DNA from 2 places in the Arthrobacter sp. efr-133-R2A-63 genome. Region 2 is predicted to be linked to the other one. Evidence: riboswitches for the same ligand, from Rfam matches in the RefSeq annotation. Region 2 holds a riboswitch; the other holds the start of a gene.

Region 1 (14,680 bases), on a different contig from region 2:
TCCTCCTGCGCCTGCACCGCCTGGTCCAGCGCTCGGGGGTGGCTGCGATGGACACGGCCGAGCTGGTGGTAGGCGACCTGACCTTGAACGTTGACACCCGTGAAGTCACCCGCGGCGGCGAAGACATCCCGCTCACCGCGACCCAGTTCGAACTCCTGCGCTACCTCATGGAAAATCCCAAGCGCGTGGTCAGCAAGGCCCAGATCCTGGACCGCGTGTGGGATTACGATTTCGGCGGCCAGGCCAACATCGTGGAGCTTTACATCTCATACCTTCGCAAGAAGATCGAGGCCAACCATCCGCCCATGATCCACACGGTGCGCGGAGCCGGCTACGTCATCAAGCCTGCCGAATAGCCGAGGCGTCGAATGTCCGCACTCTCGGGTATCCCCCGCCAAACCGACCACAGCTGGTTCAATCCCTCAACCTGGCACTTGCGCACCCGCTTGATCCTCCTCTCCATGGCGCTCCTCGTGGCCATCTGCGGCGCAGTCGGGGTGGTCAGCTATGCCTCCATGGACGTGTTCCTCACGAAGCAACTGGACCAGCAATTGATGCAGGCCTCGCACGGGCGCCCGCCGCAAGGCAACCCCGGCGGCCGTCCGGACCCCCTGGATCCCCGGGGCCAGAGCATCGGCACCCTGAACGCGCGAATCCTTGGCGGCCAGGTGAGCAGCGATGCCGGGTTCCTCTCCTCGGATGCCACCCGTACTCCGTTGTCGCCCAGCGATGCCGGAATACTGTTGGCGCTCCCCTCCGATGGCCGTCCGGTTGATCGCACCCTCTCCAATGGCGGCTACCGGCTGGTAGCCGCCGAAACCCCCTATGGCGATGTGGTCATCACGGGGCTGCCGCTTGCCTCGAAAGAAGACACCGAGGCCTCGCTCGTGTGGACCATGGTGCTGGTGTCCTTGGGCGGGCTGATCCTGATCGGGCTGGCCGGAACCGTCCTGATCCGCCGTACCATGCGTCCCTTGGAGCAACTTTCCGACGTCGCCACGAAGGTATCGAAGCTTCCGCTCGACGCCGGTGAGGTGGCACTCGCGGTGCGCGTTCCGGCGTCGGCGGCCCACCCGGGCACAGAGGTGGGAAGCGTGGGCCATGCATTGAACCTCATGCTGGACAACGTCTCGAGCGCCCTCGAGGCGCGCCAGCAAAGCGAAACGAAAGTGCGCCAGTTCGTGGCCGACGCGTCACACGAACTACGCACTCCGCTGACGGCCATCCGCGGCTACACAGAGCTCTTGCGCATGACCGAGACGTTCACCGAGGACGGCCGCAAATCACTGGGCCGGGTGCAAAGCCAGTCCGAACGCATGACCACCCTCGTGGAGGACCTCCTTCTGCTGGCCCGGCTTGACGAAGGCAAGGCCCCGGAGTTCACCGATGTGGACCTCACGCAGTTGGTGGTCGAAACCGTCAGCGACGAGAAAGTCATGGCCCCCGAACACATCTGGCAGCTCAAGCTCCCGGATGAGCCCATCACGGTCCGCGGCGACACCACTCAGCTCCACCAGGTCTTGGCAAATCTGCTCTCCAACGCCCGCAAGCACACGGAGGCGGGTACCACCGTGGTCACCGGCGTCATGCGTTCCGCCGATGGCAGCGCCGTGGTGACCGTGACGGATAACGGGCCGGGCATCCCGCCGGATTTCCAGGGCAGGATTTTCTCGCGCTTTGCCCGTGCCGACGCCGCCCGCTCCGGTTCCGAGGGCACGTCCGGGCTCGGCTTGTCGATCGTGGAATCCATCGTTCAGGCGCATGGCGGTACTGTCGAAGTGGCATCGCGGCCGGGCCGGACGGAGTTTGCGGTGCGGCTTCCGGCGCTGAGGACCGCCACGGCCTGAAGGCCGTCCACAAAATGACGACGCCGGTGCGCGGCGAGCGCAAGTCGACGCACCGGCGTCGTGATCTCCGTTACCCAAATGTGACTTAAGCCGAATCCTCCTGTACCGTCGAATAGGTGCGCCGGATTATTCCGGCCGCCGCCGGGTAGGCGCCGAGCTCTGCCCCTCCCCGGTGCCAACAGTCCAGGCAGAGACGGGGGACCCAGGTCTCCGGGCAAGCGCTCATGTTGAGCCAGCCCTAGGGGTGAAGCCGCACCGCCACGATTCCCAGTGGCCACGGCCGGATGACCTCATCCGAATCCGACAGCTAACTCCGCAGGCGTCGAGAGGCAATCACCATGTCTGATTCCAGGAATCAGTCGCGCTCTGTTGCGCGCCACCGCGGCGAACCTGCCCGGAGAAACAAGTCACGTTCCACGTTGAGGCGAGTCGCCTCGAACCTCGGCACCGGCCAGCGCATGGCAGTTGTTGCCGGCGTCGTCGCCGTGTTCCTCGGTGCCGGTGCTGCAAGCCAGGCCGCCGGACAAGCCATCAATGCCCAGGACATGAGCCGTTCGTCGGATTCCCGCGCGGCTAGTCACTCAGCCACTCCATTCGCCACCGCCACGCCGTCGGCGAGCGCGAGCGCCAAGCCGAGCGCCACGCCGGTTCCGAGCCGGGCAGCCGCCCCGGCTCCGGCCGCCGTCGCGCCCCAGGCTGCAGCCCCCGCCGCGCCGGCACCCCCGGCCGCACCTGTTGCCCCGGCCGCACCTGTTGCCCTCGACGATCCCGCCGGCGCCCAGGCCTATGCCGCTAGCCTCCTGCCGTCCTACGGTTGGGGTCAGGGCGAGATGTCCGCACTGATCACCTTGTGGAACAAGGAATCGGATTGGCGCACGACTGCCACCAACGCCTCCAGCGGCGCTTACGGAATCGGGCAGTCGCTGCCGGGCGCGAAAATGGCATCCGAGGGCGCCGATTGGCAGACCAACTACCAGACGCAGATCCGCTGGGGCCTGAACTACATCAAGGAACGCTACGGATCGCCGTCCGCGGCGTGGTCCTTCCACCTCGCGAACAACTGGTACTAAGCCAGGAGCTACGCACAAAGAACGCAGAGGTCCGTCCCTTCCGGGGGCGGACCTCTGCGTCTAGTGGCCACACATGCGAGTCGCCATGCCGGTCGGAGATCCACAGCCATATCACAGGTTCCGCCTAAAGCCCTCATAATCGGCAGCCGCACTCTGGATACATGACGCTCATCGAATCCACCTCCGGTACCCTGAAGGACCCCGCGGTGGTGCCGCCGGGCCTTTCCCTCCAGCCCAACGCTCCCCTCCAGCCCAACGCTCCCCTCCAGCGCAGCACGGTGCGACGCGCGCCCGTGGACACCCACACCGCCATCCCCGTGCTCGATGTCACGATCCCGGTCTTCAACGAGGAACGCGACCTTGAGGAGTGCCTGCGCCGGCTTCACGGCCACTTGCGCGAGACGTTCCCGCACGGCTTCCGCATCACCGTGGCGGACAACGCGAGCACGGACGGCACCTTGAAAATCGCTGAACGCGTGGCGAGGGAGCTGCCCGAACTCGCTGTTGTCCATCTTGAGGAGAAGGGACGCGGCAACGCCCTTCGCAAGGTGTGGCTTGCATCGCCGTCCCCGGTTCTCGCTTACATGGACGTGGATCTGTCCACGGACCTCGCCGCTCTGGCGCCCCTTCTGGCACCGCTGATCTCCGGCCACTCGGACCTCGCCATCGGCACGCGCCTGACGCGGAACTCAAGGGTTGTCCGCGGCCCCAAGCGCGAGTTCATTTCGCGCAGCTACAACCTGATGCTGCACTCGTTCATGGGCGCCCGTTTCAGCGATGCGCAGTGCGGCTTCAAGGCGATCCGGGCAGATGTCGCCCAGCAGCTCCTCCCCCACACCATGGACAACTCGTGGTTCTTCGACACTGAACTCCTGGTGGTCGCCGAACGCTGCGGACTCCGCGTGCACGAGGTTCCCGTTGACTGGATCGACGATCCCAATTCCAGCGTCGACGTGGTGCGCACTGCCCTGGCAGACATCCGCGGCATGGTCCGGCTGACCCGGGATCTCGTCTCGGGCCGCATCCCCGTTCCGGAACTGCGCGCAGCGCTGGCACGCGGGCCGCTTCCGGCGTCGTCGCGCATTGCCGAGCAGAGCCCGCGCAGCAGCCTTTTCGGGCAACTGGTCCGGTTCGCCGCGATCGGCGCTGCCTCCACCCTGGCCTACGTGCTCATCTTCCTGTTCTGCCGCGGCTTCATGGACCCGCAGCTGGCCAACTTCCTGGCGCTGCTCGCCACGGCCATCGCCAACACCGGCGCCAACCGGCGCTTCACCTTCGGCATCCAGGGCGGCAATCCGGTCCGGCACCACTTCGAGGGTTTGATCGTTTTCGGCATCGGCCTCGCCCTCACTTCCGGGGCACTCGCTGTGGTGCACGGTACGACGTCGCCCGGCCGCTGGGGCGAGCTCCTCACCGTGGTCGCGGCGAACCTCGCAGCCACTGCAGTCCGCTTCCTCTTGTTCCGACTTTGGGTCTTCCGGCAGCCAGCCGCGCAGGCGCCTGCACCCACCACACAAGCCACAACGCGCACAGAAACGGCAGCATCATGACCTCCACGATTACTCCCGCAAGCACGGGACCCGCAGGTTCAGTGGTTCCTGCCGCCGCCGGGACTGCCGACGCACCGCCTCACCCGGCCGGCCCGTCGATCCCCGATGCCGCGCCCCGTTGGACCCGATACGCCTTTGGACGGCAGCCCCGCTGGGTGCGGCCGTCCGCCGCCGGGCTCCTCGTCGCCACCGCGTTCCTGTATCTCTGGAACCTCGCGGCCACCGGCTACGGAAACTCCTTCTACGCCGCGGCCATCCAGGCCGGCACCAAGGACTGGACGGCCTTCCTCTTCGGTTCCCTCGACGCCGGCAACGCCATCACGGTGGACAAGCCCCCGGCCTCTTTGTGGATCCCCGCTTTGGCGGGCCGGATCTTCGGCTTCTCGCCCTTGAGCATGCTGGTTCCCGAGGCACTGATGGGCGTTGCCGCCGTCGGCTTCCTCTATTTGACCGTCAAGCGGGTCTCCGGACCGGGCGCGGGCTTGTTGGCGGGCGGCGCCTTGGCCCTGACGCCGGTGGCGGCGCTCATGTTCCGCTTCAACAATCCCGACGCCATGCTGACCCTCTGCCTGGTCCTGGCCGCGTACTTCACGACCCGTGCCATCGAACGCGCGGGCTGGAAGTGGCTCGCCGCAGCCGGCGCCGTCGTGGGACTCGCGTTCCTGGGAAAGATGCTGCAGGGATTCCTGATTGTTCCGGGCCTCGGACTCGCATATCTCTGGGCCGCCCCTACCCCGTTGCAGCGGCGCTTGCTGCACCTGCTCGGCGCAGTGGGCGGTATCGCCGTAGTGGCTGGCAGTTATATCGCCCTCTTCCAACTGACTCCGGTTTCGGCACGGCCTTACATGGCAGGTTCGCAAACCAACAGCTTCCTTGAGCTGACTTTTGGTTACAACGGGCTGTCCCGCATCACCGGCTCGGGCGAGGGCACGCCCGGTGGAGGCGGCGGCCCCGCCGGGGGCGGCCTCGGCGCATTCGGCGGCGGCGGCAACACCGGCTTCGGCGGGGCGGCCGGGATCACCCGCATGTTCGGCACGAGCTTCGGTGCGGAGGTCTCCTGGCTTCTGCCTGCTGCGCTGGTTCTTCTGGCAGCCGGCCTGTGGTTCACCCGCCGGGAAGCGCGGGCCTCCCGTACCCGCGCCGCTCTCATCCTGTGGGGCGGCTGGCTTCTGGTCACGGCGGGCGTGTTCAGCTTCATGAGCGGCATCGTCCACCCCTACTACGCGGTAGCCCTCGCACCGGCAATCGCCGCCCTGGTGGGCATTGGCAGCGTTGAGCTGTGGCGCGGCCGCGGATATTGGCCGGCCCCGATCGTTCTGGCGGTGGTGGTCCTCGGCAGTTCAGCGTGGTCCGCGGTTCTCCTCGGCCGCGACGCCTCCTGGCTTCCGTGGCTGCGCATCGTGATCGTCGTCCTGGGCGTGGTGGCGGCCGCGGCAATCCTGCTCCGCCTCGACTCACTGCGGCCCGCGGGCCGGTTCCGGAGCGCAGCGGCCGCGGCCGTCGTCGTCGTTTCCCTTCTGGCCGGCGGCCTCGGAACCGCAGCGTGGACGCTCGCGACGGCGGCTACCGCGCATTCCGGGTCCATCCCGACGTCGGGTCCCGCCGGCTCCGCCACGGGAGGCTTCGGAAACCGGGCTGGAGGGTTCGGCGCAGCCGGTGGCGCAGGTCAGGCAGGAGGCCCCGGTTCCGAGGGAACGGCCGACGCCGGACTGACCGCGCTGCTGTCGTCCACCACCACGAAGTGGTCGGCGAGCGTCTCCGGCGCCACACAGGCCGCAAGCCTTGAGCTCGCCACGAACACCAACGTGATCGCACTCGGTGGCTGGAACGGCGGCGATCCCTACCCCACGCTGGCACAGTTCCAGGACATGGTGGCCAAGGGACAGATCGGCTACTACATCGAGGGTGGCGGCATGGGTGGCGGCGGCGGATTCGGAGGCCAAAGCGGCAATTCCGAGGTAGCCTCCTGGGTACAGGCCAACTTCCAAGCCCAGACGGTGGGCAACTCCACCGTCTACAAGCTGACAAAGTAGATTCCGATGACCACGTCCTATTCCACAGATACAGGTTCCACGCCGGGCCAGCTGGTTCCGCCGTCGAGTTCCGTAGAGCCGACACCGCTGGAACCGCCCGTTCCCCACGCCCTGCGGCACCGAGTGGAGCTCGGCATCGTGCTCCTCGCAACGGCGGTCCTGTATCTCTGGAACCTCGGCGCTTCCGGCTGGGCCAACCCGTTCTACTCCGCAGCGGCCCAAGCCGGTTCGCAGAACTGGACCGCGTGGTTCTTCGGATCGTCCGACGCCGCCAACTCCATCACCGTGGACAAGCCGCCGGCGTCACTGTGGATCATGGACCTCTCGGTGCGGATCTTCGGACTGAGCTCCTGGAGCATCCTGGTTCCCGAGGCGCTCATGGGCGTTGCCACGGCATGGCTGCTGTATCTCGCAGTCCGGCGGGCTGCGGCCCCCGCCACCGGCGATCCACGGATCGCCCACCGGGCCGGGCTGCTGGCCGCCGTCGTCATGGCCATCACCCCGGTTGCCACCCTCATGTTCCGGTTCAACAACCCGGACGCCCTGCTGGTGCTGCTCATGACGGCCGCCGGCTACGCCACGCTGCGGTCCATCCAGGACAACAAACTGCGTTGGCTCCTGCTGGCCGGGGTGCTCCTGGGCTTCGGTTTCCTGACAAAGCAGCTCCAGGTCCTGTTGGTGGTTCCCGGGTTTGCCGTGGCGTACGTGGTTGCCGCGCCGGGTGGAGTGGGCCGCCGCCTGCTTCGGCTCCTTGGCGCGGGAGCGGCCATGGTGGTCTCGGCCGGCTGGTGGCTCGCAGTCGTCGAACTCGTTCCGGCGAACATGCGGCCGTTCATCGGCGGGTCCCAGAACAACTCCATCCTGGAACTGACCCTCGGATACAACGGCTTCGGCAGGCTGAGCGGCCAGGAGACAGGCAGCGTCGGGGGCGGCAACGGCTGGGGCGTTCCCGGGCTGTTCCGGATGTTCAACAGCGAGTTCGGCGGCCAGATCGCGTGGTTGCTGCCCTCGGTGCTGGTCCTCGGGGCCGGCCTGCTGTGGCTGGGCCGCCGTGCCCCGCGCACGGATGCCGTGCGCGCCTCAGTGATCGTGTGGGGTTCGTGGGTGCTGGTCACCGGGCTGGTATTCAGCTTCATGGCGGGCATCATCCACCCCTACTACGCGGTAGCGCTGGCCCCTGGAATCGCCGGGCTCGCAGGCCTGGGCGGCGCGCTTTTGTGGCAGCACCGTGCGCAACTTGTCGCCTCGGTCATGCTCGCAGTCGCAGTGGCCGCCGCGGGATTCACGGCCTTCGAGCTCCTGGGCAGCACCACGGCCTATGGTCCGTTGCTGCGCTGGGCAGTGCTGTTCGGCGCCCTCGCAGCCGCAGCCGGGCTGGTCCTTTCGGGACGCTTCACCTCCCGCATCCTTCAGCGCACGACGGCGGCGCTCGCCCTCGCGGCCTCCCTCGCCGGGCCTTTGGCGTACTCCATCTCCACCGCCTCTGTGACGCACAGCGGCGCCATCCCCAGCGCCGGGCCCGCGACTACGTTCGGTGGCTTCGGCGGCTTTGGAGGCCGGGGCGGCTTCGGGCAAAACGGTTTCAGGCAATCAGGCCAGAACACTCCCCCGCAAGCCCTCCAGCCGTCTGGCATCCAGGGCGGCGGCTTCGGAGGGAACCGGCAGGGCGGCGGCATGGGCGGCCTGCTCGGCGCCACCACGCCGTCGTCGGAAATGGTTGCCACGCTGAAGTCCGGCGCCTCGAACTACACGTGGGCGGCCGCCGTGGTTGGCTCCAACAATGCCGCCGGCTACCAGCTGGCCACCGAACTGCCCGTCATGGCGGTGGGCGGCTTCAACGGCACGGACCCGTCCCCCACGCTCCAGCAGTTCCAGCAGCTCGTGGCACAGGGCAAGATCCACTACTTCATCGCCGGCGGCACCATGCAGGGCAGCAGCGGATCCGAAGCGCCTGCCCAGATCGCGCAATGGGTGGCGGCGAACTTCCAGGCACAGTCCATCGGCGGAACCACGGTGTACCCGCTGGCGGGCTGAATCCTGAGCTGAAGCACCCGCAGGAAAACTTTCAAAAAGGCCCTTGTTTTGCAAACGTTTGCAGAGAAAAGTGGACGCCACTGCAGATCCCGTTTCCAAGCTTTCGTTGCATCAAGGAGGATGTATGTATTTCGCCGACTGGCTCGTTTTAGGGGCCTACTTCGTCGTCATGATAGGGATCGGCTGGTGGGCCAAGAGCCGGGTGAAAAACGCCGCGGACTTCTTCACAGCCGGTGGGAAGATGCCGTGGTGGCTGGCAGGGATTTCCCACCACATGTCCGGCTATTCGGCAGCCGTCTTCGTTGCCTACGCCGCCATCGCCTACACCACCGGCTTCGCACTGTATGTCTGGTGGGCGCTCACCATCACCATCGCCTGCATCATCGGCTCCGTCTTTTTCGCCCCGCGCTGGCCGCGCCTAAGGCAGCGCCTGGGCATCATCTCCCCGCTCGAATACCTGGCCACGCGCTACAACCTGCCCGCGCAGCAAGTACTGGCCTGGTCCGGTGCCGCCCTGAAAGTGTTCGATGTTGCGGCCAAGTGGGCGGCCAGCGCAATCCTCCTGAACGTGTTCGCCGGGGTTCCGATTGCCGTTGGCATCCTGATTGTCGGCGGGGTCACGCTCATCTACTCGACCGTTGGTGGCTTGTGGGCTGACGCCTTGACGGATATGGGCCAATTCATCATCCAGTCCGTGGCGGGCGTCGCGATGCTCATCTTCGCCATGGCCAAGCTCGGGGGCGTTTCCTCGATCGCCGGGATCTGGTCCCGTCTGCCGGCCTCCCATTCGCAGCCATTCGCCGGCGACTACACCATCGGATTCTTCCTTGCTTACTGCCTGATCAGCACTATTTCCTACAACGGAGGTACCTGGAATCTGGCCCAGCGCTTCATTGCCGCCCCTTCCGGCTCAGCGGCCCGCAAATCAGTCCTGCTTTCCGGCGCACTCTATCTAGTGTGGCCATTGGTGCTCTTCTTCCCCATGTGGGCCGCGCCTCTGATCCTGCCCAACCTGGCGCACCCCGATCAGGCCTATGCGCTCCTCACCCAGCAACTGCTGCCTGCCGGCCTGGTAGGCCTGGTTGTTGCCGGAATGTTCTCCCATACCATGGCCATGACCTCTTCGGACGCCAACGCGATTTCCGCCGTCGTCATCCGCGACATCATCCCCGCGCTGCGCGGTTCACGGCAGCCCCTGACGTCGCGTGCGGAACTGCTGGGAGGCCGGATTTCCACGTTCCTGTTCATCGGATTGTCGATGGTCATTGCCCTGAGCGCGGATTCATTCGGGGGTGTTTTGGGCCTGATCATCCTCTGGTTCGGTGCCTTGGTTGGTCCAATCGCCGTTCCCATGTTGCTGGGGATGTTGCGGCCGTTCCGTCGTTGCGGCCCCTCGGCGGCCTTGTTCTCGTGGGCCACCGGTCTGATCGTTTTCGCGCTCGCGAAGTATGCCCTGGCTGCTCCCATCGCGAGCCTGGGCACGGCAAGTGCGCAGACCATCAACGTGGCCGCCCCCGTTGTAGCCTCTGCTATCGTCTATTGCGTCTTCGGCTGGTTGCGCCCCTGGCACAATGAGGCATCCGACGCCCTTGTCGAGTCCCTGGACCGGGACCTCGAGCCGGCCACCTCGCTTCCCGTTGAAAGCACCGTGGCATGAGCACAACGGCGTCCGAAATACGGGATCAGCTGCTCAAGGGCGTCCTCCCTTGGTGGCTCGAGAATGGAATCGACAGGAAAGACGGCGGAGTTTTCACGTGCTTTTCCAACTCGGGGCGATTGCTCTCGAACGAAAAATATACGTGGTCCCAAGGCCGCTGGGCTTGGCTCTGTTCAAGGATTGCGTTGGACAGCGAGGCCGGAATCATCGGGGAAGACCCCCGGTTATGGGCCACCTTGTCGATTGAAACGGCCAGGTTCATCCAGGCACACGCCATCCTGGACGGCGGTGTGACCGCATACCGCACATCGGCTGCGGGGCAGCCGTTGCCGTCCGGGCCGCACGGGGAGATCGCCGTCAGCGTCCTGGCAGACCTCTTTGCGGCCTTGGGCCTGGCGGGTGCCGCCAGGCTCCCCCAAGCGGCGGCCCGCGAACGTGAAGAGTGGCTGCACTCAGCCCATGCACTTCTCGCCCACGCCGAAGAAAGGATCGAGGCCCGCAGCGCTCCGTCCGAGCCTTACCCCGTCCGGGCCGGATTCAAGGACGCGGCCGGGCTGATGCTGCTGCTGAATGTGGGCGCCCAGCTGCATTTGGCCAGCGGCTCGGCCGAAAGCGCTCAAACAGCCGGCGCCGCGCTTTCCCGGCTCCTCGGCGACGCAAACGCCGAAGGCATGTGGAAGGCCGGCTCCTGGTGGGAATACCGGCCGGACAGCGCCGATGACCTCGACACGCTTCTGGCCCGCCACCGAACCCCCGGCCACCTGCTGGAGATGCTCTGGATGGTCATGGAAGCCGTCGAGATCATGCCTGACCTCGCACCTCGTATTCCGGGCTGGCTACCGGACCTCGCTGTCCGGGCGCTGGAAGCCGGCTGGGATGACCAGCACGGCGGCATCTTCCGGTACGTCGACAGCACAGGAACAGAACCGCGGGGCAGGCTCCTTGGCAACGACCCTTACGAGACCTTGGTGACCCAGACCTGGGACACCAAGCTGTGGTGGGTCCAGGTTGAGGCCCTCTACGCGAGCAGGCTGCTCGCAGAACGTTTCGTGCGTCCCGAGCTCCTGGACTGGCATGAGCGGATCTGGTCCTACACCCTCGACACATTTCCCGACCCTTCCGGCCAGGAGTGGCTGCAAATACGCGACCGCGAAGGGAAACCCCTCGACAAAGTCGTGGCACTGCCCGTCAAGGACCCCTTCCATATAGCCCGATCACTCCTCCTGACCACCGAACTAGAAACCCGAAGGACTCACACGTGACAGCACTTACCACATACAGCCCGGCCGTTTCCGCACACCCCGACCGGGCCGCCTTGGGGAAACACGCCGGCGCGCACGCAGCGGAAACCCTGCGCAGGGCGCTACGGAACCAGCATGAGGTCCGGCTGATGCTGGCGGCAGCTCCCAGCCAGGAGGCAACGCTTCTGGCGCTTGCCCAGGAGCCCGGCATCGATTGGAGCCGGCTGACGTGTTTCCATATGGACGACTACCTGGCCCTGCCGGCCGACGCACCCCAAGGTTTCGGAAACTGGCTGGAGCGCACGTTCTTCAGCCGGCTGCCGCCTACTACCTTTCACCGCATCAACCCTGGGAATCCCGCCGAAGAAGAGGCAGGACGCTACGGCACGCTGATGGGCCAAGACCCCTTTGACCTGGTCCTGCTGGGACTGGGAGTCAATGGTCATCTTGCCTTCAACGATCCCCCGGCCGACCTTGCCGACCCGCTGCCCGCACGCGTCATTACCCTCGATCAGGTAAGCCGCCAGCAACAGGTTGACGAAGGGCATTTCCCTGGTTTCGACGACGTTCCGCAGCGCGCCATCACCGTCTCCATCCCGCGCTTGCTGCACGCCTCAGAAATCATCGCCTCCGTTCCCGGCAGTGCCAAAAAGATGGCCGTCCAGAACACCCTGAACCAGCCGATCAGCGGAAACCATCCCGGTACCGCGCTGCGCACGCACCCCAACGTCACCATCTACCTCGACGCCGAATCGGATCCCCGATGAACGCAAATGAACAGCTCTCGGAGGACTACCTCGGGAAAATCACCGAGCTCCTCGCGCGAATCCGCTGGGAAGAAGCCGAAAACATCAACATCGCCGCCGCCATTCTCGCGGCCCGGGTCGCCGAGGACGAACTGGTACACATCTACGGACCGGGCGGTCATTCAAACCTGGCAAGCCAGGAAGTGTTCTTCCGGGCAGGCGGATTGATGCACGTCTCCGCCATTTTGGACGAAGGGACCTTGCTCTCCAACGGCGCCCTCCGCTCAATGGCCATGGAACGGACTCCGGGTTACGGCCGGATCGTCATCCAGGACGCGGGCCTTGGACCAGGAGACGTCCTCATCCTGGTCAACGCGTACGGGATCAACAGCGCACTCATCGATGCGGCCCTGACGGCACGCGAACTATCGGTCAAGACTATTGGCGTTTCCTCGCGCGAGCATGCAGGGGAAACAGCCGGTGACCACCCTGCAAGGCATCCGCAAAAACTGAACCTGCACGACGTCGTCGACCATCACATCGACACGAAGGTTCCCATCGGAGACGCCGTCATGAAGGTCCCCGGGACAAAGGAGAAAACGGCCGCCGTGTCGACATTCGCCAACGCCTTCACCCTGAACTGGCTCATGATGTCCACCATCAGCAAGCTGAACGAAATGGGGATTGAGCCGCCATTGTGGAGATCGGGAAATGCGCCGGGCGGGGACGCAGCCAATCAGCAGTTCATTTCACGTTTCAAAGGACGGGTACACAAGCTGTGACACACCCCAAAACGATTGTGGGCAAAGACCCCCACAGGGGGATCAACATCGAAATCGCCTACGACACGACCATCCTGTCGGTGCGGGAGATCGACCCCGACCAAGGGCTGCCCGTCATCGCACCTGGATTTATCGATGGCCAGGTCAACGGATACGGCGGACTGGATGTCAACGCCGCTGATGTCACGCCGCAAACCATCATCGACATGAGCACAGAGCTGGCGAAGCTGGGCGTCACCACGTGGGTGCCCACCATTGTGACTGCCACGGAAGAGGCAATCACCGGCGCGCTCGAACAGATCAAGCGGGCATGCGACATTGACCCAGCCACCCGCGCAGCCATCCCCTGCATCCATGTCGAGGGCCCGTTCATCTCCGACCAGGACGGTCCCAGGGGGGTCCACGACGCCGATTTCGTCCGCCCCTTGGACGTCCAGGAGGTCCGGCGCTGGCTTCGCGCAAGCGGCATGGTCGGCATCGTCACCGTCTCGCCGCATACCCCTGACGCCCCGGCCCAGATCGCCCAAATCCGCGAACTCGGCGTCGAAGTGGCCATCGGACACACGCACGCAAGCCCCGAACAAATCACGGCTGCCATCAACGCGGGAGCCGGGCTGGCCACCCATCTGGGCAATGGCATCGCCACCACCCTGCCCAGGCACCCCAATGCCTTGTGGACTCAACTGGCGGACGACCGCCTCACGGCAGGACTCATAGCGGACGGGCATCACTTGCCCAGTGACACGTTGAAAGTCATGATCCGGGCAAAGACCCCCGAACGCGCCTATCTGGTCTCGGACAGCACCGCGCTGGCCAGCAGCCAGCCTGGCCGGCACCGTACTTCCGTGGGTGGCCTGGTGGATCTTGCCCCGGGCGGGAGGCTCTCCCACGTGGGCACGGATCTGCTCGCGGGGGCCGCCGCCACCCTGCCGGACGGTTTCCGCAACGTGATCCGCAACGTCGGCCTGGAGCTTCCGGAAGCCCTCAAAATGGTGACTTCCACTCCCGCCCGGGTGATCCCGGGGACCCGTCCGGGGCTCGGCCACCTTCGAGTCGGTTCCCCGGCGGATTTCGTCCTGATCACCGGAGAAGGACCCGAAGCGGGAACCATCACCGCCGTATTCCAGTCCGGCCGGAAAGTATCTGGCGGACCGGAATGAGTGCCACCCAAGCCGGGCAGGCCACCATGCGGGTGGGCGCCGCCGTCGTCGGGATCTCGCCACCCGCGGGTACGCCAATGGCCGGCTTCGCGGCGAGGACGGAACCGAGCACCGGCGTCCACGACCCCCTGACCGTCCGGGCGTTGGCCGTGGAAGACACCTGCTTGATCACCGTGGATGTGTGCGGCCTCCATGAGGACACATGCACCCGCATCGCACACGGTTTGCCCTTTGTGCCGGATCGCGTCGCGATCACCGCGACGCATACCCACGCAGGTCCGTGCGTCATTCCGGGCCGGCTCGGGGGCCATGACCCGGGCCTCCTGGAGGAAATCGTCTTGGCTTGCCGCGAGGCCGCGGAGGCCGCCGTGGACTCCCAGCAGCCGGCGACCCTGTACTACGGCGAATCGCGCGGAGTGGATGTTGCGAGGAACCGACGCCATCCCGAACGCGCCGTGGATCCACCCGTCCAAGTTGCCACGTTCAACGACGAAGCCGGACAAGTGCTTGCCTGGATCGTGCTCTATCCCTGCCACCCCGTGGTCCTGGGCCCGGAAAAC
Region 2 (14,680 bases):
GATGCTGTTGTCGCTCACGGGATGCTCCAATGGTGAAGTAGCGGCCTAGATGGGTCGTGGCAGGTGGCAAGCTGCCTCCTTCGACTTCCCAATTCTGCCCGACGCCGCAGGCGGGGGCAGAACCGGAGGTGTCATAGTCCGCCACGTGGAAAGCATTTGTTTGGTCGGCTCCGGATGGGACGGCGGAAGAGCGCTGGACCGGCGTCGTAATTATCCGGAGTAATTCCAAATAAGCTAAGCTTGGAGCTGGCGAAAACACGCAAGATACTGCGCTCGAGGAGCTGAGCTGGATGACGGATCTGATCGATACCACTGAGATGTATCTTCGGACCATTTTGGAGCTTGAAGAAGAGAACATCGTGGCTCTTCGCGCACGCATCGCCGAACGCTTGCGGCACTCCGGCCCAACTGTTTCCCAGACGATCGGTCGGATGGAACGCGACGGCCTGGTGATTGTGTCCAACGACCGGCACCTTGAGCTGACCGAAACGGGCCGGAAACGCGCCACGGAAGTCATGCGCAAGCACCGGCTCGCGGAACGGCTCCTCGCCGATGTCATCGGGCTTGACTGGGCCTACGTCCACGATGAAGCGTGCCGCTGGGAGCACGTCATGAGCGAGCGCGTGGAGCGGCGGCTCTACGAGCTCCTGGACCACCCCACGGAATCGCCCTACGGCAACCCCATTCCGGGACTCGAAGCATTGGGCGGAGCCGCGTCCCACGCGTTTACGGACGGCGTGGTCAACCTCCTTGACGCGATGAACGAATACTCACCTGAAAACCGGGTCACCGTCAGCCGATTGGCCGAACCGATCCAGGTGGAACCGGAACTCCTGGTGCAGCTGGACGAGGGCGGAATCCGTCCCGGTGCCAGGGTTTCCCTGGAACGGGTGGGGGAGTACATCTCAGTCCGCGTGCCCAATATCGACGGCGCCCTGGAGCTGCCGCCGGAGGTTGCCTCGCACGTGTTTGTCACGGTCGCCTAGCCTCTCCGGCAAGGCGAGCGGCAAAGATAACGAAATTATTACCGCGGGGGCTTAATCCCCTATAGTTGGGTACTGGCGCCGATACCAAAGCGTTACCTGATCCGAAGCCGAGTTCTGCCAGTGGATCAGGTGGATTAGTCCATTCACTGGCAGAAGCGGGGGAACCACCATCGGCCGTCGAAAGACGGCCTTGGGGTGAAGTCCGCAGCAGAAGCACACATTGCGCAGGGTCCTCCTCGGAGTAGCCCTGCGCTTCGCGTCCTTCGTGCGGACCGGGTCCACGATCTCTCTGGCCCGAATCCGACAGCTAACTTCGCAGGCTTGCCAGAGAGGAAAACCTTGACCACGCAGAACACCAGGGGCCGCAGGCGCGCGTCCGGTCCTGCTGCTGAGCTGCGGAGCGCAAGCGCCGTCGAGCACCAGCGGCCCCGCGATCCCCATCGCGAACTCCGCCGCCGCAAGGGACCTTTGCGGCAGATGGCCGAGTTCGCCGCAGCGAGCGGAGCGGGGCAGAAGGCCGGCGTGGCCCTTGCGGCTACCGGCCTCATCCTCACGATCGCCATGCCGGGCGCCGGCGCCATGACGGCCACCCCTGAGTTGAACCAGACGGCCCTGGCAGTGGGAACCCAGCCTGAAATCCCGGCCGCGGCAAGCGCCACGATCGATTTCAGCCGCGCTGCGGTTTCCACCACGGCAGATCCGGACAGCAGGCTCAAACAGCTCCTGAGCGCGCAGTCCGTCGGCACCATCACGACGTCGTCCTCCAAGGGCACACTCGGGGCGCCGCTGGATACCCTGATCACGGCCTCGCCGTTCGGTTACCGCGTGAACCCCATCACGGGCGGCCTAGGCGAATTCCACCGGGGCCAGGACTTCGTGGCCCAGTGCGGCACCCAGGTCCATGCCGCTGCGGCGGGCAAGGTGACCTTCGCCGGCTGGCATCCGTATGGCGGCGGGAACCGCATTGTGGTGGACCACGGCAACGGCCTGGAAACCACGTACAACCATTTGTCTTCGTTCAACGTCCACGTGGGCCAGACTGTCAGCCGCGGCGACGTCATCGCGTTGAGCGGCACTACCGGCGCCTCCACCGGCTGCCACCTCCATTTTGAAGTCATGGTCAACGGCGACGTCGTCGACCCCCTGGGCTGGCTGTAGCCAATCCGATGGAAGCCTCTCGCATGCTTGTCACGCTCCGTGACCTGAATGTGACATTCAGCCAAAACTCATGTACCGTCTAAGACGCATCAACTTTTAGAGAGTTGATGCACTCGAGTGGATTGCCTAGCTCTGCCACTGCTCGAGGTTCCGTTCGCAAAACATCGTCTGGCAGAGGCGGGGGACCCACTTTTGGTCATCTTCACGGATGGCCTTGGGGTTAAGTCGCACAACTTCCGAGAGGGAGAAGTGTGGCCGGATGACTCCCATCCGAATCCGACAGCTTACCTCGCGGGCATAGGGAGAGGCCTCTTAACGTGTCTTCACGCTCTACTGTCGCGCGCCACCGTGCCGCGGTCACCAAGACCAACTCGCTTGCCGTTATCGCTAAGACTGTCGGCAGCAACGCCGGTGGCGTAGGCCGTCAGGCAGCGGTTATCGCAGCTGCTTCCGGTCTGGTGCTTACTAGCGGTATCGCAGCCAACGCTGCAGAAACCAACGTCCCCCGCGAGTCCACTTCGACTTCCGCCCTGGAAGTCCAGTCCGTCGCCCAAGCCAGCATTTCGGCCGACTCCTCCGTCGCCATCAAGTACGAGCGCCCGACGGTTTCCACCGAGGCTGCTCCGGTTGTTGCTGCTCCGGTCGCTACCCAGGAAGCTGCTCCTGCTCCGCAGGCTGCAACGGGTGCCGCTACCGGCGTCTCGACGCTTTCCGTGACTGCTGCTGTTTCTCCCGCAACGAAGGTTGCCAGCGGCCAGGGCGCGGCAATTGCTGCCGCAGCTTACGCACAGCTTGGCGTTGCCCAGGACTGCACGGCCCTGGCTTCGAACTCCTTGGCTGCCGTTGGCATCCACTTCCACGGTTGGCCGGCAGACTACCTCTCCCTCGGCCGCACGGTCAGCGCTGCTGAAGCGCAGCCGGGTGACCTCGTCTACTACCAGAACGGTGGCATGGGCATGGCCCACATCGCCGTTTACGTCGGCAACGGCATGGCAGTCCACGGCGGCTGGAACGGTGGCACCACCGCCCTGTACAGCGTCAACGTCGGTTCCGGCCCGGTCTTCATCCGCGTCGGTGGCTAATTAGCTCCGGCTACATAGTTTTCACTGGAACATCCCCGTCGGTCCGCCGGCGGGGATGTTCCGTTTTAACCAGCATGCGCAAACGTGTCCGGCACATGAACTTTGACCGACACCGTCCTGGAACTCACGCTAGGATTCGTTGATCTGGCCTCCGGGTGTTTACTCTTAGGTTGTCGATCCACAGCCCGTACATGCAGAGGGCAGCCGGCCCTCGCGCCCCTGACGGGTGCGGCCGTGAAGAGGTACGTGCATGCGCACACTCGTTCTGAATGCTGGATATGAACCGCTGGCGGTAGTAACCTTCCGCCGGGCGCTGGTCCTTGTGCTCACCGGGAAAGCGAGCGTAGTGGCCGAAGGCGACGAGCCTGTCGTCGGGCCACAGGAGATTCTCGGACGTCCGTCCGTGATTCTGCTCAATCGCTACATCCGGCCAAGGTACAACACCATCACGGCGGTTACACGCCGCGGCGTCCTGCGCCGCGACGGCCACCGTTGCGCCTATTGCGGGAAAGCAGCCCACACCATTGACCACGTCCACCCCAAATCCAGGGGCGGCGCGGATTCCTGGGAAAACCTGGTGGCAGCGTGCCTTCGCTGCAACAACGCCAAGAGTGACCACACTCCAGCCGAGATGGGCTGGAAACTGAGGTTCACTCCCGCGGCGCCCACCGGGACTATCTGGCAGATCAAGGAGCTTGAGAAACCTGCGCCCGCATGGGATCCCTTCCTCCTCCCTGAATCGGCGGCCTGAACCGGAATTGAGCCGCTTCCCGGGTAATCTGGGCGGGTGGACTTTGATGCGGTGGTATTGGCGGGTGGCAAGTCCTCCCGCCTCGGCGGCGTGCCCAAAGCCCATCTGAGGTACGACGGCGCAACGCTCCTTCAGCGTGCCCTGGCGGCCACGCGCGGAGCCCGGAGAGTCGTCGTCGTCGGGCCGGATCCCGGCACATTGCCGGACGGCACGTTGACCGCACGGGAGGACCCGCCCTTCGCCGGACCGGCAGCCGCGATCGCCGCCGGGCTCCTCGCCCTGGAGGGGCAAGACAGCGAAGGGCAGGATTCCGAAGCGCGGCACGGCCAGAGTCCCTCCCCAGGCCATGCAGCCTGGGTGCTCGTCATGGCCTGCGACATGCCCCTGGCCGCCGCCGCTGTTCCTGTCCTGCTCCAGGAAGTTTCCGCCCATGCGGAATCGGAAGGAGCCCTGTCCATATCCTCCGATGGACGGAAGCAGCCCCTGCTCGGGATCTACCGGGTATCTGCCTTGCAACGGGAAGTGCAGGCTGTATCGGAAGAGGAGGGCCTGGCCAACGCAGCGGTCTTCCGGCTGCTTGCTAGGCTTGATCTGCTGGCCGTGCCCGTCCCCGAAGGGTCCACCGACGACGTGGATACCTGGGACGATGCCGCGGCGCTCGGAGTGGACGGCGACCTGCCGTGACAACAGCTGTACAGGACTGTGGAGGCGGATCGTGAAGAGCCAGGAAGAAACGCTCGAGGAATGGTGCAGGAGCCTGCTGCAAGCATATGAGCTCGAAAACGTCGAGATCGACATCAACGAGATCCTGTCCCTGGCAGGGGTTGCAGCCCATTCAGTGGTCCGGCCGGCGGCTCCTTTGACCACCTTCATCGCGGGCTTCGCAGCCGGACTCGCAGCGGGGTCCGGGCAGGCTAGCGAATCCGCGTCGATGGATGCCGCGATGGGCCTGGCCCGCACGCTCGCGAAGGACTATACGAACCCCGGAACCGACGCCGGATGACGGAAGCCCCCGAAGAAGGCGCCGAGCCGCTCGGCGCCGTGACCGAACCGGCCCCGGACGTTGAGCAGGTCCAGCACGCCGACCACTTGTGGGCCGAGGCGCGGCAACTAGCCTTCGACAGTGCCACGCCCATTCCCGCCGCTCCCGTCGCCCTGAAGGACGCCATCGGCAGGACCCTGGCCGCCGATGTGCACGCCCTGCAGGACCTGCCTCACTATGCGTCCTCGGCGATGGATGGTTGGGCGGTCAACGGCAGCGGCCCCTGGATCCTCGCGGAACCCGGCCATCGGCTGGCCCCGCACCAAGCGAGCCCGATCGTCACCGGTGGCTTGATCCCGCCGGGGGCCAAGGCAGTGCTCCGCAGCGAGAGCGGGGTCCTGACCACCGATGAAGACGGCCTGCCGCTGCTCGCGCTCGGCGGAAAAGCGAAACCGGGCGAACCGCGCAACGGCCAACACATCCGAAACGCCGGAGAAGAAGCCGCGGCGGGCGAGCTGCTGATCACATCGGGCGTTGTCTTGAACCCTGCCCACCTCGCCCTGGCCGCACTGGCCGGGCGCGACGAGCTGGACGTCCTCGGCAAGCCCCTCGTGAAAATGCTCCTGACCGGCTCCGAAGTGGTGACCGCGGGTGTCCCGGTCCCCGGCCGGGTGAGGGATACCTTCGGTCCCCAGCTTGGCGCCGTCGTCGAGCTCCTTGGCGGGATCCGCGGCGAGCAAATCAAGGTGGGCGACTCCTATGAAGAGTGGCTCGCGGGCCTTGAAGAAGGCGAGCTGTCGCCCGACGCGCCTCCCGCCGACGTCGTCATCACCACCGGTGGGACTGGCCGTTCGGGGACGGACCACTTCCGGCGGGCCATTGCGGAGCTCGGCGGCCGTTTGCTGATTGATGGAATTGCGATGCGTCCGGGACATCCCGGCGTGCTGGCCGAACTGCCGGACGGTCGCTTTGTGCTGGGTCTCCCCGGGAATCCGCTCGCGGCCATGATGGTCCTCTTCACGATCGGTGCACCGCTCCTCGCGGGGCTGGGGCACAGGGCGCTGCCGGAGGTCGGCGAGGTTCCTTGCGGTGCCATGCTCGACGCCGACCCGGGGCGCACGCGCTTGCTTCCCTTCAGGTTCGTGTACGGCTTGGCCTCGCCGGCCCAGCATGCGGGCCCCGGGATGATGCGCGGCCTCGCCAGCGCCGACGGAGTCATGGTGGTGCCACCGCACGGCGTGCAACTGGGAGAGGCGGTGCCCGCTTTTCCGTTGCCGTGGGGGCCGCCCCTTCCCCGGCCAAAGCCCACGGCGGACAAGGCCAAGAAGTCTCCCTCCCGGTCTGCCCGCAAGGTGCCGTCCGGGCCGGTCGACTGGAGCGCCCTGACGGGCTGAGAGATTCCGACGCCGAATGGACGCGGGTGGATTAGAGAGTCATGCCTTGCAATGATGGGGACATGAACAGGCATGCTCCCGAGCAGGACATCAACGAAGATGACCTCCAGATCCACCCACCCAAGCGCTCCGCCGCGGGCGTCAAGGCAGTCACCGTTGCATTGGAACGCGGTTGGGCCCAAGCGGGCGTCAGCCGGACCGTCAAGTCAATGCTCCGCGTCAACCAACGGGACGGTTTCGATTGTCCCGGCTGCGCTTGGCCCGAGTCCATCACCGGCAAACGCAGCCCCGCCGAGTTCTGTGAAAACGGGGCAAAGGCAATCGCCGAGGAGAGCACCACGCGCGTGGTCGGCGCGGAATTCTGGGCCCGGCACTCCCTGGCCGAGCTTGAGGACAAGACCGAATACTGGCTCGGCAGCCAAGGCCGCATTGCCGAGCCAGTGGTGATCCGCCCCGGCGACACACACTATTCGCCGATCAGCTGGACGGATGCTTTCGCCCTGATCGGCGAGCACGTGAATGCCACGACGCCGGAGCGCTGCGTTTTTTACACCTCGGGGCGGACGGCCAACGAGACCGCGTTCATGTACCAGCTGTTCGCACGCAGCCTGGGCACCAACAACCTGCCCGACTGCTCGAACATGTGCCACGAGTCTTCCGGGAGCGCCCTCAACCCGACCATCGGCATCGGCAAGGGCACGGTCTCCCTGGAAGACATCCACGAAGCCCAACTGGTGCTCGTTGTGGGCCAGAACCCGGGCACCAACCATCCGCGCATGCTCTCCGCCTTGCGTGATTGCAAGAACAACGGCGGCAAGGTTGTCGCCGTCAATCCATTGCCGGAAGCCGGGCTCCTCAACTTCAAGGATCCCCAGTCGCTCAACGGGGTGTTGGGCGGTGGCACGGACATCGCCGATGAATTCCTGCAGATCAAGGTCGGTGGCGACCTTGCCTTGTTCCAGGCGCTGGGCCATCTCCTGCTCGAGGAGGAGAAGCGGCAGCCGGGAACAGTGGTGGACCGCGCCTTCGTCGAGGCCCAGACCGACGGCTTCGAGGCCTACGCCGAAGCCCGGGCTGCGCTGGACTGGGTCGAGACCGAACGCGCCACGGGCCTGAGCCGCATCGAAATCACCAAGGTGGCCGGCATGCTGGCCGCCTCGAAGGGCACCATCATTTGCTGGGCGCTGGGCCTGACCCAGCAGCCCCACTCGGTGGACACCTTGCGGGAAATCATCAACCTGCTGCTCCTGCAGGGAAACTTCGGCAAGCGGGGTGCCGGGGCCTGCCCCGTCCGCGGCCACTCCAACGTGCAGGGCGACCGCACCATGGGCATCTGGGAGAAGCCTTCCGAGCGCTTCCTGGCAGCCTTGGACAAAGAGTTTGGATTCACCATGCCGCGGGCGCACGGATACGACTCCGTGGAAACCCAACACGCCCTGGAGAAGGGTGATGTGGACGTGTTCGTTTCCATGGGCGGCAACTTCGCCGCCGCGGGCTCGGACACCGTCGCGCTGGAAGAAGGGCTCAAGAGGGCCGGGCTGACGGTGCACATCTCCACCAAACCCAACCGTGCCCACGTGGTGCACGGCAAGACCTCCCTGATCCTGCCTACCCTGGGCCGAACGGACACGGACGACAAACACCCGGGCGGGCGGCAGATCCTCTCCGTGGAAGACTCCATGTCCGTCATCCATTCCACCCAGGGCCGGTTGACCCCGGTCTCGGAGCACCTGCTCAGCGAACCCGTCATCGTCGCACGCATGGCCCAGGCAGTGCTCGGGGATGGCCACCCTGTGGATTGGCGTGCCATGGCCGAGGACTACGACGTCATCCGGGACCACATCTCCAGGGTGATCCCCGGCTTCGAGGACTTCAACGCAAGGGTGCGGACCAAGAACGGTTTCGTGCTGCCCAATCCGCCACGCGACACCCGCACGTTCGCCACGGACATCGGCAAGGCACGCTTCACCGTGAGTCCGCTGGAGTACCTGGAAGCCCCGGCCGGCCACCTGATCCTGCAGACAGTCCGCAGCCACGACCAGTACAACACCACGTTCTACGGGCTCGACGACCGCTACCGGGGAATTTCCGAAGGCCGCCGGGTCATCCTTGTCCACGAGGAGGATCTCAGCGGGCTCGGCTTCGTGGACAGGGACATGGTGGACGTCATCTCCACTTTCGGCGGAACGGAACGCCGGGCGGACAAATTCCGGCTGGTTGCCTACCCCACTGCCAAGGGTTGCGCGGCGGCATACTTCCCCGAGGCCAACGCCCTGGTCCACCGGGAGCTCGTCGCCCGTGAATCCAACACGCCGGGCTACAAGGCCATGACAGTGCGTTTCGTCAAGCATGGGGATGCCGCCGGAAACCGGGATGCCGGGACGGTGGGTATCTGAGATGGGACGGGTGACCCAGCGCCGCAAGGTGCACAAATATGTCCTGGATGGCTCCGCCCAGGCGCTGGAGCACCCGGTCCGGTACCGCGAGGACTTCCTGGCTGTCGAGGAACCGCTCGAGGTGCGCCTGGGGCACCTGTCCTTCTCGGTGACCATGCGGACCCCTGGCGACGACTTTGACCTCGTGGCGGGCTTCCTGGTCTCCGAGGGCGTCATCTGGGACCCGGCCCAGCTCATTTCCCTGCGTTTCTGCGCCGGCGAGGACGAGAACGGCGTGCAGACCTTCAACGTCGTCGAAGCGCAGTTGCGTCCCGACGTCGTCCTTCCGGAGACCGGCCGCAACGTCTACACCTCCAGCTCGTGCGGGATCTGCGGCACCGACTCCATCGAGGCAGTGCGCAAATCCTCACACTTCAGCCCCGCTGGCGACTCCCTGAGCATTCCGGTCGAGGTTCTGGCGTCGCTGCCTGACCGTCTCCGCGAAGCACAAGCGGTCTTCGACAAGACCGGGGGAGTGCATGCCGCCGGACTCTTCCGGATCCACGACGATGGTGCCGCCGAGCTGCTGTGCCTGCGGGAAGACGTGGGCAGGCACAATGCGGTGGACAAGGTGGTGGGCTGGGCACTCCGCGAAGGACTGTTGCCCTTGAGCGGCACCGTCCTGCAAGTCTCCGGGCGGGCATCCTTCGAACTGGTCCAGAAGGCGGCGCTCGCAGGGATTCCGGTTCTGGCCGCCGTCAGCGCACCCTCCAGCCTCGCGGTGGAGCTCGCGCAGGAGACCGGCCTGACCCTGGTGGGATTCAGCCGGGGGACCAGCCTGAACGTCTATGCAGGCAGTGACCGGGTGGGTGTTCCGGCCGCATCTTCGGATGTGCGGGGTTGACCGCCAATCACTTGGCTATTGTTCCGGAACAACGTAGATTTTATCCATCGAATGGAATCTGTTTCTTCCGAACAATGACCCTGCCGATTCAGGCTGCTCATAACGGTAAGGAAGCAATCAACCGAGCCCACTGCAAAGGGGACCTCAATTGCACGACGACCGCCGGATCACCGAGAAGCGGCTCGAACGTTTTGTCCGGGAGCGGATAGCGCCCGCCATCTATGGCAGGGCACTGCCTCTTGAAATGAGCAGCTGGGATGCCCCGGGAGAGCCGGTGACGGTGTCGGAAGCAGTCCGCCAGGTCTTTGAACCCCAGGAACACGGTGCTGCGTGGGGCAAGGCCTGGAGCACCAAATGGTTGCGGCTTCGGGGCGAGGTCCCGGAGGGCTGGGGAGTCGCGGATGGCACCGCGGTGGAGATCGTCGTCGATCTCGGGTTCAGCATCGACGCTCCTGGATTCCAGTGCGAAGGCATCGCCTGGCGGCCGGACGGCACCATCATCAAGGCCATCTCCCCGCGCAACCAGCACGTCCCGCTGAAGCTGCTCGGTGGCGGCCTCTCGGTGGACTTCTACGTGGAAGCCGCCGCCAACCCGGACCTCAGCCAGGGGTGGAGCTTCGCAGCAACTCCCTTGGGGGACAAAACCACTTCCGGAGACGAACCCCGCTACCGGCTCGGACGCATAGCCATAGCCGAACTCAACGAGGTGGTGTGGGAACTCCACCAGGACATCTGGACCCTCAGCGGGCTGATGCACGAGTTGCCCTTCGAACTGCCCAGGCGGCATGAGATCCTCCGCGCCTTCGAGCGCATGCTCGACGTCATGGACCCGGACGATGTTGCCGGGACGGCAGCCGCCGGCAGGGAAGCCCTCGCCGAGGTCTTGAGCCGGCCCGCCTACGCCTCGGCCCACGAACTTCTGGCCACTGGCCACGCCCACATTGACTCGGCCTGGCTGTGGCCGGTCCGTGAAACCATCCGCAAATGCGCCCGCACATTCTCCAACGTCGTCGCGCTCATGGATGAGAACCCCGATTTCGTCTTCTCCTGCTCCTCTGCGCAGCAATTGGCATGGATGAAAGAGTTCTACCCGGAGCTGTTCATCCGGATCCGGGAAAAGGTCAAGGCCGGGCAATTCGTGCCGGTCGGCGGCATGTGGGTGGAATCGGACACCAACATGCCCGGCGGCGAGGCGATGGCGCGCCAATTCGTGGAGGGCAAAAGCTTCTTCCTGGAGGAGTTCGGCATCGACTGCCAGGAAGCGTGGCTGCCTGACTCCTTCGGATATTCCGGTGCCCTCCCGCAGATCGTCAAAGCCGCTGGGTCCCGGTGGTTCCTGACCCAGAAGATCTCCTGGAACCAGGTCAACAAAATGCCGCACCACACCTTCAATTGGGAGGGCATCGACGGCACGCGGCTATTCACCCACTTCCCGCCCGTGGACACCTACAACTCCGAGCTCCACGGCCGCGAACTCGCACACGCCCAGCGCAACTACCGTGAGCACGGCCGCGGCACCATCTCGCTGGTCCCGTTCGGTTACGGCGACGGCGGCGGCGGACCCACACGCGAAATGGTTGCCGCAGCCCACCGGACAGCGGATCTGGAAGGCTCGCCAAAGGTGCGCATGGGAACCGCCGAGGAGTTCTTCAAGCAGGCCGAGGCTGAGTACCGCAACCTCCCGGTCTGGGTAGGCGAGATGTACCTCGAGCTGCACAGGGGCACCTACACGAGCCAGGCCAATACGAAACAGGGCAATCGCCGCTCGGAACACCTGCTGCGCGAGGCCGAGCTTTGGTGCTCGACGGCGGCAGTACGGACTGCAGGTTCGTTCACCTATCCCGCGGCGGACCTCAAGCGGTTGTGGCGGCTGGTGCTGCTCCAGCAGTTCCACGACATCCTGCCGGGCAGTTCCATCGCGTGGGTCCACCAGGATGCGGAGCGGAACTACGCCGCAATCGCCCGGGAACTCGAAGGCATCATTGCGGGTGCTGCGTCCGCCCTGCTGGGCGAGGGAGACACCATGTTCCTGCTCAATGCAGCGCCGCACGAACGCAGCGGCGTACCCTCGCTCGCCGCTGCCGAGCCCGTCCACTCGGATCATCCAGTCAATGTCACGGAACGCGCCGGCGGGTATGTTTTGGACAACGGAATCATCCGCGCGGTGCTGGACGCTAACGGATTGCTGACCTCCCTGTCGGATTACGCAACGGGCCGGGAAGCCATTGCGCCCGGGATGTTCGGAAACCACCTTGAGCTCCATCGGGACACTCCCAACGAATGGGATGCCTGGGACATTGACGAGTTCTACCGCCGGAACGTCGTCTCGGTAGTCGACGCGCGATCGGTGACGCTGGAAAGCGCAGGCTGGGACGCCGTCGTCGTCGTGGAGCGGACGGTGGGCTCCTCCACGATCACGCAGCGCATTTCACTTGAGGCCGGCGCGGAATCCCTCGGTATTTCCACCACGGTGGACTGGCAGGAACACGAGAAACTGCTGAAGATCGGTTTCCCGCTGGATGTCCGCGCTGACCGTTCAGCCTCGGAGACCCAGTTCGGGCACGTATTCCGGGCCACGCACACCAACACGTCCTGGGAGGCTGCCAAGTTCGAATTCTGCGCCCACCGCTGGATCCACGTGGCGGAGCCGGGTTACGGTGTCGCGCTTTCCAACGCATCGAGCTACGGGCACGACGTCACCCGGACCATCCGCGACGACGGCGGAACCACCACCAATGTCCGCGTATCACTGCTGCGGGCGCCCAAGTTCCCGGACCCCCAGTCCGACCTCGGTGTGCACGTCCTGGATCTGAGCATCCGGCCCGGCGCCAGCATCGGCGACGCCGTGGAAGAGGGGTACCGGACCAACCTCAAGCCAAGGCTGCTGACAGGCGCGAACCCTGTGGAACCGCTCTTCACGGTGTTCAACCAAGCGCTGGTCATCGAGGCCGTCAAGCTTGCCGAGGACGGCTCCGGAGACGTGATCGTACGGCTTTACGAATCACTGGGGGAGCGTTCCACTGGCCTCATCACGGCCAACTTCGAATCCGCCAAGGTGCAATCCGTTGACCTCTTGGAGCGCCCGGTTGAGGCTCCAGGGGTGAAGCCTGGCGTGGGTGCCGCCGAACTTGCACTGCGCCCGTTCCAGTTGGTGACCTTGCGGTTCAGTTAGTGGCGACGGCGCGGCCGGTGGGCCGGGCCGGTTTACGGCGGACGCACAGGCTCCTTCAGGGAAGCCCCAACCTTCGTTGCGTACCTTGGGACAATGTCCAATGCGATGACGACCGACTCCGGACGGCTGCCTGCCGAACAAACGGAACGGCAGCAGCCCGGGGGACAAGAGCAAGCGACGGAGTCCACCGCCCGCCGCATCCCTGCCATCCGGCCCGAACGGGCTCCGATCAGCACGTCCGACGGCAGGGTGATTCTTGACGTCGCGATACCGGTCTACAACGAAGAAGCTGCCCTCGAACCGGCGGTCCGTCGCCTGCATTCCTATCTCAAGGACAGCTTCCCGCACCTGTTCACGATCACCATCGCGGACAATGCCAGCACAGACTCGACCCTGGAGATCGCACGCCGCCTCAGTACCGAGTTCAGTGAAGTGCGCGTCGAGCACCTGGACCGGAAGGGGCGCGGGCGGGCGCTTCGGACCGTATGGCTCGCGTCCGAGGCGGCAGTGGTCGCCTACATGGATGTCGATTTGTCCACGGATCTTGCCGCCCTCGGTCCACTCATTGCGCCGCTCTTGTCGGGGCACTCGGATTTGGCGGTCGGAACCCGCTTGAACCGAAACTCGCGTGTCGTTCGAGGAGCCAAACGGGAGTTCATCTCCCGAAGCTACAACCTCATCCTCCGCGGCTCATTGGGCGCACGCTTCTCGGACGCCCAATGCGGCTTCAAAGCCATCCGTTCCGATATCGCGCGCGCCCTCCTGCCGTGCACCGTCGACGATTCCTGGTTTTTCGACACCGAATTGCTGGTCATCGCCGATCGGGCCGGTCTCAGGGTGGCCGAGGTGCCGGTCGACTGGACGGATGACCCGCACTCGTCGGTTGACATCGTGCGGACCTCGATCGATGACTTGAAAGGGATCGCGCGGATCGGGCGGGACATGATGACAGGGCGGATACCGGTCGCCGAGCTGCGCACCGCCCTTGGCCGCAAGGCCCCGGACAAAGGCAACGGCGCGCTCCTGGGGCAAATGCTCCGTTTCGGCGTCGTGGGTGTCGCCTCGACGTTGGCCTATCTCGCCCTGTTCGTCTTCATGCGTACGTTCGCCGATGCGCAGACCGCGAATTTCGTGGCAATGCTCATCACGGCGGTTGCCAACACCGCGGCCAACAGGCGGCTGACCTTCGGGGTGTCCGGAGCGACGGGAGCTGTACGGCACCAGTTCCAGGGCCTTGTGGTCTTCGCCCTTGGCCTGGCGCTGACTTCCGGGGTCCTGTTCTGGCTGGCCTCCGGCGGTGAGCCCCCCAGGGCGGTCGAAGTAGCGGGCGTCGTCGGCGCCAACCTCCTGGCGACCCTGCTGAAGTTCATCCTGTTCAGGGTCTGGGTCTTCAAGCAACCGCGCCAGCCCTAGGCGTGCGGAAGCCCACAAACGCTCCATTTCAAGTGAAAGACACAATGAGCTCCAAATCCATGACTGTCACCACCCCCACCCGGGACCAGAACGCCGCCGCTCCCCGAGAGGCCGCTTTTGCCAATCGATGGGAGCGCCTGGCGTACGGCGAAAATCAACCGCGGTGGGTCAGGCCCTCGGCCGCGGCACTGCTCCTGGTTGCCGCGCTGGTCTACGTGTGGAATCTGACGAATTCCGGATACGCCAATTCCTTCTACGCTGCGGCCATCCAGTCTGGGACAAAGAACTGGACGGCGTTGCTGTTCGCATCCCTGGACCCATCGAACGCCATTACGGTCGATAAGCCGCCGGCAGCTTTCTGGATACCCGCCCTGCTGGGCCGCGTCTTCGGGTTCAATTCCTTCACCATGCTGCTGCCCCAGGCAGCGATGGGGATCGCTTCCGTCGGGATGCTCTACTTGGC

What was found. Region 2 has a riboswitch for cyclic di-AMP ahead of QRN45_RS18880 (NlpC/P60 family protein). Riboswitches for the same ligand answer to the same signal wherever they lie in the genome.
Region 1: it holds a riboswitch for cyclic di-AMP, as region 2 does, so the genes downstream of both, QRN45_RS11470 (aggregation-promoting factor C-terminal-like domain-containing protein) here and QRN45_RS18880 (NlpC/P60 family protein) in region 2, are expected to answer to the same signal.

What each region holds. Positions count from the first base shown of each region.
Region 1 is NZ_JARVRG010000021.1:142,313-156,992, forward strand. It holds gene QRN45_RS11460 (response regulator transcription factor) at 1-356, shown strand, start outside; gene QRN45_RS11465 (sensor histidine kinase) at 369-1,847, shown strand; cyclic di-AMP (ydaO/yuaA leader) riboswitch at 2,011-2,183, shown strand; gene QRN45_RS11470 (aggregation-promoting factor C-terminal-like domain-containing protein) at 2,186-2,917, shown strand; gene QRN45_RS11475 (glycosyltransferase) at 3,079-4,467, shown strand; gene QRN45_RS11480 (ArnT family glycosyltransferase) at 4,464-6,500, shown strand; gene QRN45_RS11485 (ArnT family glycosyltransferase) at 6,507-8,534, shown strand; gene QRN45_RS11490 (sodium:solute symporter family protein) at 8,659-10,191, shown strand; gene QRN45_RS11495 (AGE family epimerase/isomerase) at 10,188-11,453, shown strand; gene QRN45_RS11500 (6-phosphogluconolactonase) at 11,450-12,199, shown strand; gene QRN45_RS11505 (sugar isomerase domain-containing protein) at 12,196-12,960, shown strand; gene QRN45_RS11510 (N-acetylglucosamine-6-phosphate deacetylase) at 12,957-14,120, shown strand; gene QRN45_RS11515 (neutral/alkaline non-lysosomal ceramidase N-terminal domain-containing protein) at 14,117-14,680, shown strand, end outside.
Region 2 is NZ_JARVRG010000036.1:43,874-58,553, reverse strand. It holds gene serC (phosphoserine transaminase) at 1-18, opposite strand, end outside; gene QRN45_RS18890 (iron-dependent transcriptional repressor DtxR) at 291-986, shown strand; cyclic di-AMP (ydaO/yuaA leader) riboswitch at 1,113-1,323, shown strand; gene QRN45_RS18885 (M23 family metallopeptidase) at 1,326-2,144, shown strand; cyclic di-AMP (ydaO/yuaA leader) riboswitch at 2,290-2,456, shown strand; gene QRN45_RS18880 (NlpC/P60 family protein) at 2,462-3,226, shown strand; gene QRN45_RS18875 (HNH endonuclease) at 3,477-3,977, shown strand; gene mobA (molybdenum cofactor guanylyltransferase) at 4,014-4,661, shown strand; gene QRN45_RS18865 (DUF6457 domain-containing protein) at 4,693-4,980, shown strand; gene QRN45_RS18860 (molybdopterin molybdotransferase MoeA) at 4,977-6,353, shown strand; gene QRN45_RS18855 (FdhF/YdeP family oxidoreductase) at 6,416-8,749, shown strand; gene fdhD (formate dehydrogenase accessory sulfurtransferase FdhD) at 8,751-9,632, shown strand; gene QRN45_RS18845 (alpha-mannosidase) at 9,781-12,804, shown strand; gene QRN45_RS18840 (bifunctional glycosyltransferase family 2/GtrA family protein) at 12,898-14,217, shown strand; gene QRN45_RS18835 (glycosyltransferase family 39 protein) at 14,277-14,680, shown strand, end outside.